Regions from separate parts of the Arthrobacter sp. zg-Y1143 genome, predicted to be linked through region 1. Evidence: predicted binding sites of a transcription regulator. Region 1 holds the regulator's gene; the other holds the start of a gene.
What was found. Region 1 encodes Rex, which represses fermentation and respiration genes when NADH is low (regulators of the CRP and FNR family bind a similar motif). Its sites were predicted from a motif close to CTTGTGAANNNNTTCACAAG; they were not measured.

Region 1 (4,405 bases):
CGGCAGCTAATGAGCAAAGGGACAGGGATAAATGGCAGACGAGGGAAACTTCTCGGATGTGCGGTTTCTGACGGTGTCGGAAGTCGCCGATGTCATGCGCGTTTCCAAAATGACGGTCTACCGGCTGGTTCACTCAGGTGAGCTGCCGGCGGTCCGCTTTGGCCGGTCCTACCGGGTTCCGGAGTCGGCCGTGCAGAAGGTGCTTCGAGACGCCGTCATTGACCGGCGTTCCGACACCGCGTGAGGAAGCAGCACGGCAGCGGTTCCATGCTGTCAATTACCGCAGCGCCGACGCTGTACCCTGTTAAGGAACGTTTTAATCGTCGCAAGTAACTACCGGCGTGCACTCCCTGCGGCCCTGGGCCGCAGGGGATGGATACCGGTGACTCCTAATTAGTTTGTGAGGACTCTGTGGGTTCAGTAATCAAGAAGCGCCGCAAGCGTATGGCCAAGAAGAAGCACCGCAAGCTGCTTCGCAAGACCCGCCACCAGCGCCGCAATAAGAAGTAACCACTTCTCCGCGACCGCTGTCAGCGTCCCGTGCAGTTTGCCGGTCCGCTGTGGCAGAGCCCGCCAGTCTTCCGGGACGGCGGGCTTCGGCTTTTAAGGCGTGTTTCGGCTCAGCGGCCGCGGACCCGGGTGAAGCCCCGCCAGAGGCCGTAGGCGGCGCCGGCCACGGTTGCGGACTTCAGGCCCAGGGTTGCTGCCCTGCGGCCGGAGCGGAAGTCATAAACGGGCCAGTTGCGTTCGCGGGCGTGACGGCGCAGCCGGGCGTCCGGGTTGATGGCTACCGGATGACCCACCATGCTCAGCAACGGAACGTCGTTATAGGAGTCGCTGTAGGCCCAGCAGTTTTCCAGCTCCAGGCCTTCCTTTTCCGCCAGTGCCAAAACGCCGTCGGCCTTGGCCTGCCCGTGGAGGAACTCGCCCACCAGCCGCCCGGTATAGAGGCCGTCGGTGACCTCGCTGACCGTGCCCAGGGCACCCGTGAGGTTGAGCCGCGACGCGATCACCGAAGCGACCTCCACCGGGGTTCCGGTCACCAGCCATACCGGCCTGCCGGACTTCATGTGCTGCTGGGTCAGGGCGCGGGTGCCGGGCCATATTTTTGAGATGATCATCTCGTCGTAGACCTCTTCACCAAGCGTGCGGACATCTTCCGACGACAGTCCGATGGCGAAGGCCAGTGCCGCGTCCCGGACCGAGTGGACGTCCTTGAGGTTCTCGCCCTGGAGCATGAAACGCAGCTGCTTGCCGGCAAAGCCGGCGGCTTCCCGCAGGGTAAAGACTTTCCGCTGGTGCAACTTGCGGCCCACATGGAACAGGCTGGCTCCGCGCATCAGCGTGTTGTCCACATCGAAGAAGGCCGCCTCGCCCGGCTTGCCCGCTGCAGACGTGGTCCCGCTGGCTCGGACTGCAGTGGATCGGGGCATATTCCGAGTCTACGCAAATCCAGGCCCGGGCGCGGAAATCGCGAGGTTTGGCGCTATTTTGGAACTATGAGCGAATCCGCCGGACCCGAAGTTGTCCTCCTGACCCGACCGGGCTGCCACCTGTGTGAAGAGGCCCGGTTAGTGCTCAAGCGCGTGGGCGGGGAACTGGGCGTGCCATGGCAGGAGCAAAATGCCGAGGAAGCCCCCGAACTCGCGGCCCGTTTCGGCGAGGAGATACCGGTGCTGTTCATCGACGGTGTGCAAAGGGATTTTTGGACCATCGATGAAACGCGCCTGAGACGGCTGCTGGGGGCATGATGATGCCGGAAGAAGCCCGCTCAGCCGAGGAGCAGACCGCTATGGAACGGGAAACCGCAAACAGCGACCAGGCCCCGCCGGCCGCCAGGCCCGGAACCCAGCGGCATATCCCTCCGGCGTCGCTGGCCCGCCTGACCATTTATCTGCGTGCCTTGTCCGTGATGCTCGCTGACGGCATAGAGCGGGTGTCCTCCGAGGAGCTGGCTGAGGCAGCGGGAGTGAACTCCCCGAAGCTGCGCAAGGACCTCTCCTACCTGGGCTCCTATGGGACCCGGGGGGTGGGATACGACGTGCCGTACCTGAGCGGGCAGATCTCTGCGGCCTTGGGACTGACGCTGAACTGGCGGGTGGCGATAGTGGGTGCAGGCAACCTGGGGCGTGCACTGGCCGGCTATCCCGGTTTCGGCAGCCGCGGCTTCGAAGTGGTGGCCCTTTTCGATGCGGACCAGATGGTAATCGGCCAGGAGGTCGGCTGGTTGAAGATCAGCCCCATCCAGTCGCTCGAAACCGTGCTGGTGAAAACGCGGGCGAACATGGCGGTGCTCTCCGTCCCGGCCGACGTCGCCCAGGAACTGTGCGACCGGCTGGTGGCGTCCGGCATCACCAGCATCCTCAGCTTCGCGCCGGTGGTGCTGCAGGCACCGCCGAACGTCCAGATCCGCAAGGTGGACATGGCTACGGAACTGCAGATCCTGGCCTACCATGCCCAGCGGGCCCAGGTATCGGAGATCGCATCCGACGCACGGGCCCGTCTGGCACGCTAAACAGCGTCCGGGCGGGCCGGCTCTGCCCGGCCCGGAGATACGACGTCGGGCTCCGGGTTATCCATTCCGTGACCTGCGGTGTAGTCCTGCTGCGCGTCGACCTGTGCGGCGCTGCGGCGCGGGGAACGGAACCATGGAGCCGCGCCCTTGGTGAAGGTCAAGCCAGCCCCCAGGGCGGCGGCTGCTGCGGCGGCCGTTTGAACGCCTGTGCCCGCCGGGATGGCGTACGCCAGAGCTGCCACTGCCAGTATGGCTGCCGTCACCTGGGCCCAGCGGCGTTTTTCCCAAATGCAGACGGCAAGCAGGAGCGCGACGCCGAAGAACACCAGGGCGTAGGCCACTTCCACGATCGCCACGGCCCTGACGTATTGCGAACCGTTGACGCCGAACCGTTCGAGGATGGACAGCACCCCCGGCAGGGACTCCGGCACGGGAAGGCGGGAAACCGCTGCGAAGGTGTCACCGAGGTTGAGCGCGCCCGCACCGGCAACACAAGTACAGGAAATTGCGATGAAGGGCACCGGGTTGCCCGTGGCAGAGGGGAGCTTTTTTCGCATCCACCGGGCCGCGGCCCGCGTCTGAGCAGCAGCGGTCCGGGCACCGGTCTGGACCTGGTGGGCCCCGGCTTGGATTGCGCGGGACGTGGCGTGTGCGCCGGCTTGGATGCGCAGGGATGCTGCGTGTGCGCCGGCGTGGATGTGGCGCGAGGTGGTTTGGGCGCTGACCTGGACTCGGTGTGCTCCGGCGCGGGCTGTGCGGGTGGTGGCGTGGGCGCCGGCGCGGGCTGTGCGGGTGGTGGCGTGGGCGCCGGCTTGGACGCGCAGGGATGCTGCGTGTGCGCCGGCGTGGATGTGGTGCGAGGTGGTTTGGGCGCTGACCTGGACTCGGTGTGCTCCGGCGCGGGCTGTGCGGGTGGTGGCGTGGGCGCCGGCTTGGATGCGCAGGGATGCTGCGTGTGCGCCGGCGTGGATGTGGCGTGAGGTGGTTTGGGCGCCGGTCTGGACAAGGTGTGCTCCGGCGCGCGCGCCTGCTTGGGTCCGCTCGGCACCTGCGCGCAGCCGAAGCGCCGCTATGTGCAACCCGATGCGGAGCCACGCCTGGAGTCCCCGTGCTCCGGCGAGGAGCCACCGGCCCACCCCCCTGGCCCCGGCGGCCAGCCAAGCAGTAAGTCCCAGGACTCCTTTCCGGAACCACAAGGCCAATACTTCTTCCTCATTCCGTGAGGGGCCTCCGGCTGCGGCAGCGCTGTCCAGAGCGTTGCTGTCCAGGGCTTCGCTGTTATCCATACCCTTCGGCAGATTCTTCGACGGCGGATGCGGCGGGGGAGCCGGGAAGGTGAAATCATTCACCGGTTCTGTCAGTTGCCCCTGATGGTTTTGGCGTCGGCGGTTAGGAAGAAGTGAGGCCATGGTGATCCCCTTCGCGGCGGAAACGGCGTCTCCGGAGGCGACTGCGGGCAGGGCCGCGCTTCCGGGAGAATACCTAACGCTACGCGGGCACTGAAGCCGTGTGACCACCCCTGCGCTGAACCCGCAGCGGGAAGGGAAAAGTCCCGCCGCAAACCGGCGGGACTATCCATATTGCAGTCCGGGGCCTTCCGGGGGCCCTTCCTGTACTCGCCGGGTCAATACGGCGGGTACAGGGGTGTGGTGCGGAAATAAGGGTTGGAGGGGGTGAGATAGAGCATCACAATGCCCGCAATGCCCAGCAGGCTGGAGAGCAGTGAGAGAAGACCCAGCGGTGAGGTGAAGTACGTGGCGGCCATGGTGATGATGCCGATCAGGGCGAAGGCAGCGAACACGGTCCCCAGGATCCGGGCCCAGTTTTTCCCCCTCCGGACAAAGACGGCTATCAGGATGTAGAAGCCGAAACCGATCAGGGCGACCACAA
Region 2 (4,405 bases), on a different contig from region 1:
ATGCCTTGGCGGTCTTGGCCGCTTCCAGCGGGGTGGCGCCCTTGCCCAGTTCGGCCGTGATGGCGGCGGCCAGCGTGCAGCCGGCACCGCTGACGGCGACGTCGCCCACCTTGGGAGCGCGCAGCACCTCCATGGTCTCGCCGTCGTAGAAAACGTCCACCGCGTCCTCGCCTTCCAGCCGGACACCGCCCTTGGCCAGGACCACCGCGCCGCTGGCCTCGTGGATGCGGCGGGCTGCTTCCTTCAGGTCCTCGACCGTTTCGATGGAGTCCATGCCGGAAAGGGACATGGATTCAAAGTGGTTGGGGGTGACGAACGTGGCCAGGGGAAGGATCTGTGCCTTCAGCGCCTGGTCGGTGTCCAGCGCAGCGCCGGGTTCCTGGCCCTTGCAGATAAGCACCGGATCCAGGACCAGGTTCTTCCAGTCCTGGGCCTGCAGGGCCTTGGCGACGACGTCGATGGTGGCCGGGGTGCCGAGCATCCCGATCTTCACCGTGTCCAGGTCATAGGCGGTGGTGATGGCTTCGAGCTGGTCGGCGATCACCTGCGGGTCCACCGGCACAAAGCGGTGGTTCCAGGAGTCCTTGGGATCGAAGGACACAATGCAGGTCAGGGCGGTGATGCCGTAGACGCCCAGTTCCTGGAAGGTCTTCAGATCAGCTTGTGCGCCGGCGCCGCCGGTGGCTTCGGAACCGGCGATGGTGAGCGTGACGGCCGGAGCTGCGGCCGCGGCAGAGTGTGTGTTTGCAGACATGGCTCTATCTTCCACCTAAACCGGCGGAACCGGCCACCCTGATAAATCGCGCCGTAACCGGGCGCCTTGGAGCCGCCCGCCGCCGCCCGCCGTCGTACTGGTTGTCCGTCCCGGGGTTAGCCGTCCCGGCGGACGCCGCGCAGCAGACGCACCACGTCTTCGACGATGTTCCGGACCACGGGCAGGCGGGAAAGGATCACCAGCTTCGCCACCAGCGGGGCAAGGCCCGCTGCCAGGCTGTGGGACCTGCGCTGGCCAGGGGAACGGTCGTAAACCCAAAAGAGGGTGATGCCCATGTACATCAGCCACAGCAGTTCCGGCAGGTCGTCGCGGATGGCCAGCGGCGGCTGCGGCCGGGCGCTCGTGACGGCCTGGCGGAACAAGGCGATGGACTTCCCGCGGCCGACGGCGGCGTCGGCGCGGCGGTTCGAGGCCATGGCGTCGCGCAGGAAGTGGCTGCCGAAGGCATGGTAGGGGGCCATGGTGGCCAAACCCGAGGAAAGGATCACCATCAAGTTCTCACCGAGGTTTTGCCCCTCGCGGATCAGCGGCAGTGCCAGGGACCGGTGCTCGTCCTGCAGCGATGAATAGAGCTCGTGGATGAGGTCATCCTTGGAGCGGAAATAGTAGTACGCGTTGCCCACGGAGACCCCGGCATCCTGCGCAATGGCACGCATGGTGGTCTGCTCGTAGCCCTGGACGGAGAACAGTTGAAGTGCCGTTTCGATGAGGAGCCGGCGCGTCTGTTCGCTCTTGACGGTGACGGCCAATGATGCTCCCTTTTGCAGTAATTTCAGCGTTTAGTAGACCACAGAATTGAACGCGTTCAAAAAGGCGCGCCGGAGGGGAAAGCCGCAGGGGGAAAGAGGCATTCAGCGGGCCGGGATGCCGGGGAATCAGCGGGAAGCGGGGCGGGCCCGCGACGGCCTCCGGGGCATGGCAGAATGGATGCGGTCCTGAAGGGCCGCCCGGGGCAGCGGGCACAGTGCTAATACAGCCGGCGGAAGCCAGGCGAACCACTACCGAAACGGAAAATGCCATGACTGCACAGCCACGGGCAGCTGCGAAAACCGCTGCAACCTACGCCTCCCGCGGGAGCTCCCAGTACGACTTGATCCTGACGCTCATGTGCGTGGTCATCGTTATCTCCAACATCGGCGCCACCAAAGGCGTGCAGTTTGCCCTCCCGGGCGGCTGGGAGATTGTGACCGACGGCGGGTTCTTCCTTTTCCCGCTGGCCTACATCCTGGGCGACGTGGTCAGCGAGGTGTACGGCTTCAAGGCCGCCCGACGAGCGATCTTCACCGGGTTCGCCATGGCGCTGCTCGCCGTCGTCAGTTTTGCCATCATCATTGCGCTGCCCGGGTTCACTGACGCGTACGGGCTCCAGAAGCAGGCGGCGCTGGAGGTAGCCCTCGGCCCGGTCTGGCAGATTGTGGCCGCCAGCCTGCTCGGGTTCCTGGCCGGGCAGCTGCTGAATTCCATGGTGCTGGTGCGGATGAAGGAACGGTTCCGCGAAAAAGCCCTGGTGGGCCGGCTGATGGCCTCCACCGGGGTGGGTGAATTCGCCGACACACTCATCTTCTGCGCCATCGCCGCACCGGTGATCGGGATTACCGACGCCGGCGGGTTCCTCAACTATGTGGTGTTCGGGTTCCTGTACAAGACACTGGTCGAGTTCCTGTTTGTGCCGGTGACCGCCATGGTCATCCGGGTGATCAAGAGGCGCGAACCGACGTATGCCGGACCGGAGCTGGAACCGGCGCCTGCCGGATAACCGCGGGGCGAAATCTGCACCGGTTTGTGCAAGGGTGGACAGACGCACGCGTTTCACTTCCCCACTACGGCAGGAGAAAAAACATGAGCAGTTCCGAACAGGTCCCCAACCCCGGAGCCCGGGCAGTAGACGAGAACCTTGCGGGAACCCGCGACGAGTTCAACGACGAAGTCACCAAGGTGCTGCTCGAGGATGCGCAGGAGGACAAGAGCCCCGCCGACGAGGAACGTGATTCCCAGCCCGCCCTGGAAGAGGATGAGCAGACCGTAGCCAAGCCGGACAATTCCTAATTGGAGGACAGCATGCCCGAGGACAAAGATTTCGAACAGAACGAAACCAAGGCCGAAGAACAGCTGCAGATTGTCGATCCGCCGGAGCCTGACGGGTCCGGAAACCAGCAGGCGGGCCAGCAGTCCGGAGCCGGTGCCCCTACCGGCGGCCCGGAAGATCCCACCGCCGAGCAGCAGAACGTCACCGGACAGCCGGATGAGCAGGAGAACGAACCGCTGCCGCGCACCTGGAACTAGGCGCTGTAGTACTTCCCCAGCACCTCGGCCTTGAAGTCGAAGAAGGACCCGTCCTCGATGGCCAGCCGGGCGTCATCCACCAGCTTTACGGTGAACCGTTCGTTGTGGATGGAGATCAGCGTATGGCTGACCATCTCGTTGGACTTGAACAGGTGCTGGATGTACGCCCGGGTGTAGTTGGTGCAGGTGTAGCAGTCGCAGCCGTCCACCAGCGGACCGAAGTCCTTCTTGAACTTGGAGTTTGAGAGGTTCTTGCGCCCGTACGGCGTGTAGAACGCTGAGTTGCGGGCCACCCGGGTGGGGGAGACGCAGTCGAAGGTGTCGGCACCGTTCTCGATGGCCGTGAAAATGTCATCGGGTTCGGAAATGCCCAGCAGGTGCCGGGGCTTATTCTCCGGCAGTTCCTCCGTGCACCAGCGGACAATGGTGCCCAGGTTCTCCTTTTCGAAGGCGCCACCCAGGCCGAAGCCGTCAAAGTCCATGGCACCCAGGTCCCGGGCAGCCTTGCGGCGCAGGTCCTCGTACTGGGCGCCCTGCAGCACCCCGAACAGTGCCTGGTACGGTTTTCCAGCCCGCTCCTTGGTGAGCCGCTCGTGTTCGGCCAGGCAGCGCAGCGCCCACAGGCGGGTGCGTTCCAGCGACATTTCCTGGTAGCCGCGCGAATTCATCAGGGTGGTCAGCTCGTCGAAGGCGAACATGATGTCCGCGCCGATCTTGTGCTGGACCTGCATCGAAATTTCCGGGCTGAACCGGTGCTTGTCTCCGTTCAGGTGCGACTTGAACCAGACTCCGTCGTCGTCAATGTGGGCCAGGCGTTCCTTGCCGGGCGCGACGTCGTCGTCCGCTCCCGTGGCATGGGTGGTGCCGTCGGCATTCATGTTGATGACCTTCTTGAACCCGGCACCCAGGCTCATGACCTGGAAACCGCCGGAATCGGTGAAGGTGGGGCCGGACCAGTTCATGAACTTTCCCAGCCCGCCGGCCTCATCCAGGATGTCCGGGCCGGGCTGCAGGTACAGGTGGTACGCGTTGGCCAGCACAGCCTGCGCGCCCAGCTCCGCAACCGACTCGGGCAGCACGGCCTTGACCGTGGCCTTGGTCCCTACCGCGATGAACGCCGGGGTCTTGATCTCGCCGTGCGGAGTGGAGATGGTGCCCGTCCGGCCTTGGAAGCCGCCTCCGTTCGCCTCTACGCGGGCTTCGGCCGCTGCGGGGGCGGTTTCGCGCAGGCGCTTACCGAGGGTGAAGGAGAAGGCTGAAGAAGACACCCTTCCATTTTGCCCTACCCCGGGCGGCTCGGTTTCCGGGGACGACGCCGGGCCGCTGGGGGCGCCGCGGGGGCTGCGG

Region 2: a site for Rex is predicted at 1,568-1,587, ahead of QNN98_RS13640 (queuosine precursor transporter). Genes of this name have one in related genera too.

The regions. Positions count from the first base shown of each region.
Region 1 is NZ_JASKLW010000003.1:59,945-64,349, forward strand. Features, by position in the region: gene QNN98_RS03845 (helix-turn-helix domain-containing protein) at 32-244, shown strand; gene QNN98_RS03850 (30S ribosomal protein bS22) at 412-510, shown strand; gene QNN98_RS03855 (HAD family hydrolase) at 621-1,433, opposite strand; gene QNN98_RS03860 (glutaredoxin family protein) at 1,500-1,751, shown strand; gene QNN98_RS03865 (redox-sensing transcriptional repressor Rex) at 1,793-2,515, shown strand; gene QNN98_RS03870 (hypothetical protein) at 2,512-3,801, opposite strand; gene QNN98_RS03875 (hypothetical protein) at 4,140-4,405, opposite strand, start outside.
Region 2 is NZ_JASKLW010000012.1:84,594-88,998, forward strand. Features, by position in the region: gene thiD (bifunctional hydroxymethylpyrimidine kinase/phosphomethylpyrimidine kinase) at 1-754, opposite strand, end outside; gene QNN98_RS13635 (TetR/AcrR family transcriptional regulator) at 871-1,524, opposite strand; gene QNN98_RS13640 (queuosine precursor transporter) at 1,794-2,531, shown strand; gene QNN98_RS13645 (hypothetical protein) at 2,615-2,821, shown strand; gene QNN98_RS13650 (hypothetical protein) at 2,834-3,058, shown strand; gene tgt (tRNA guanosine(34) transglycosylase Tgt) at 3,055-4,405, opposite strand, start outside.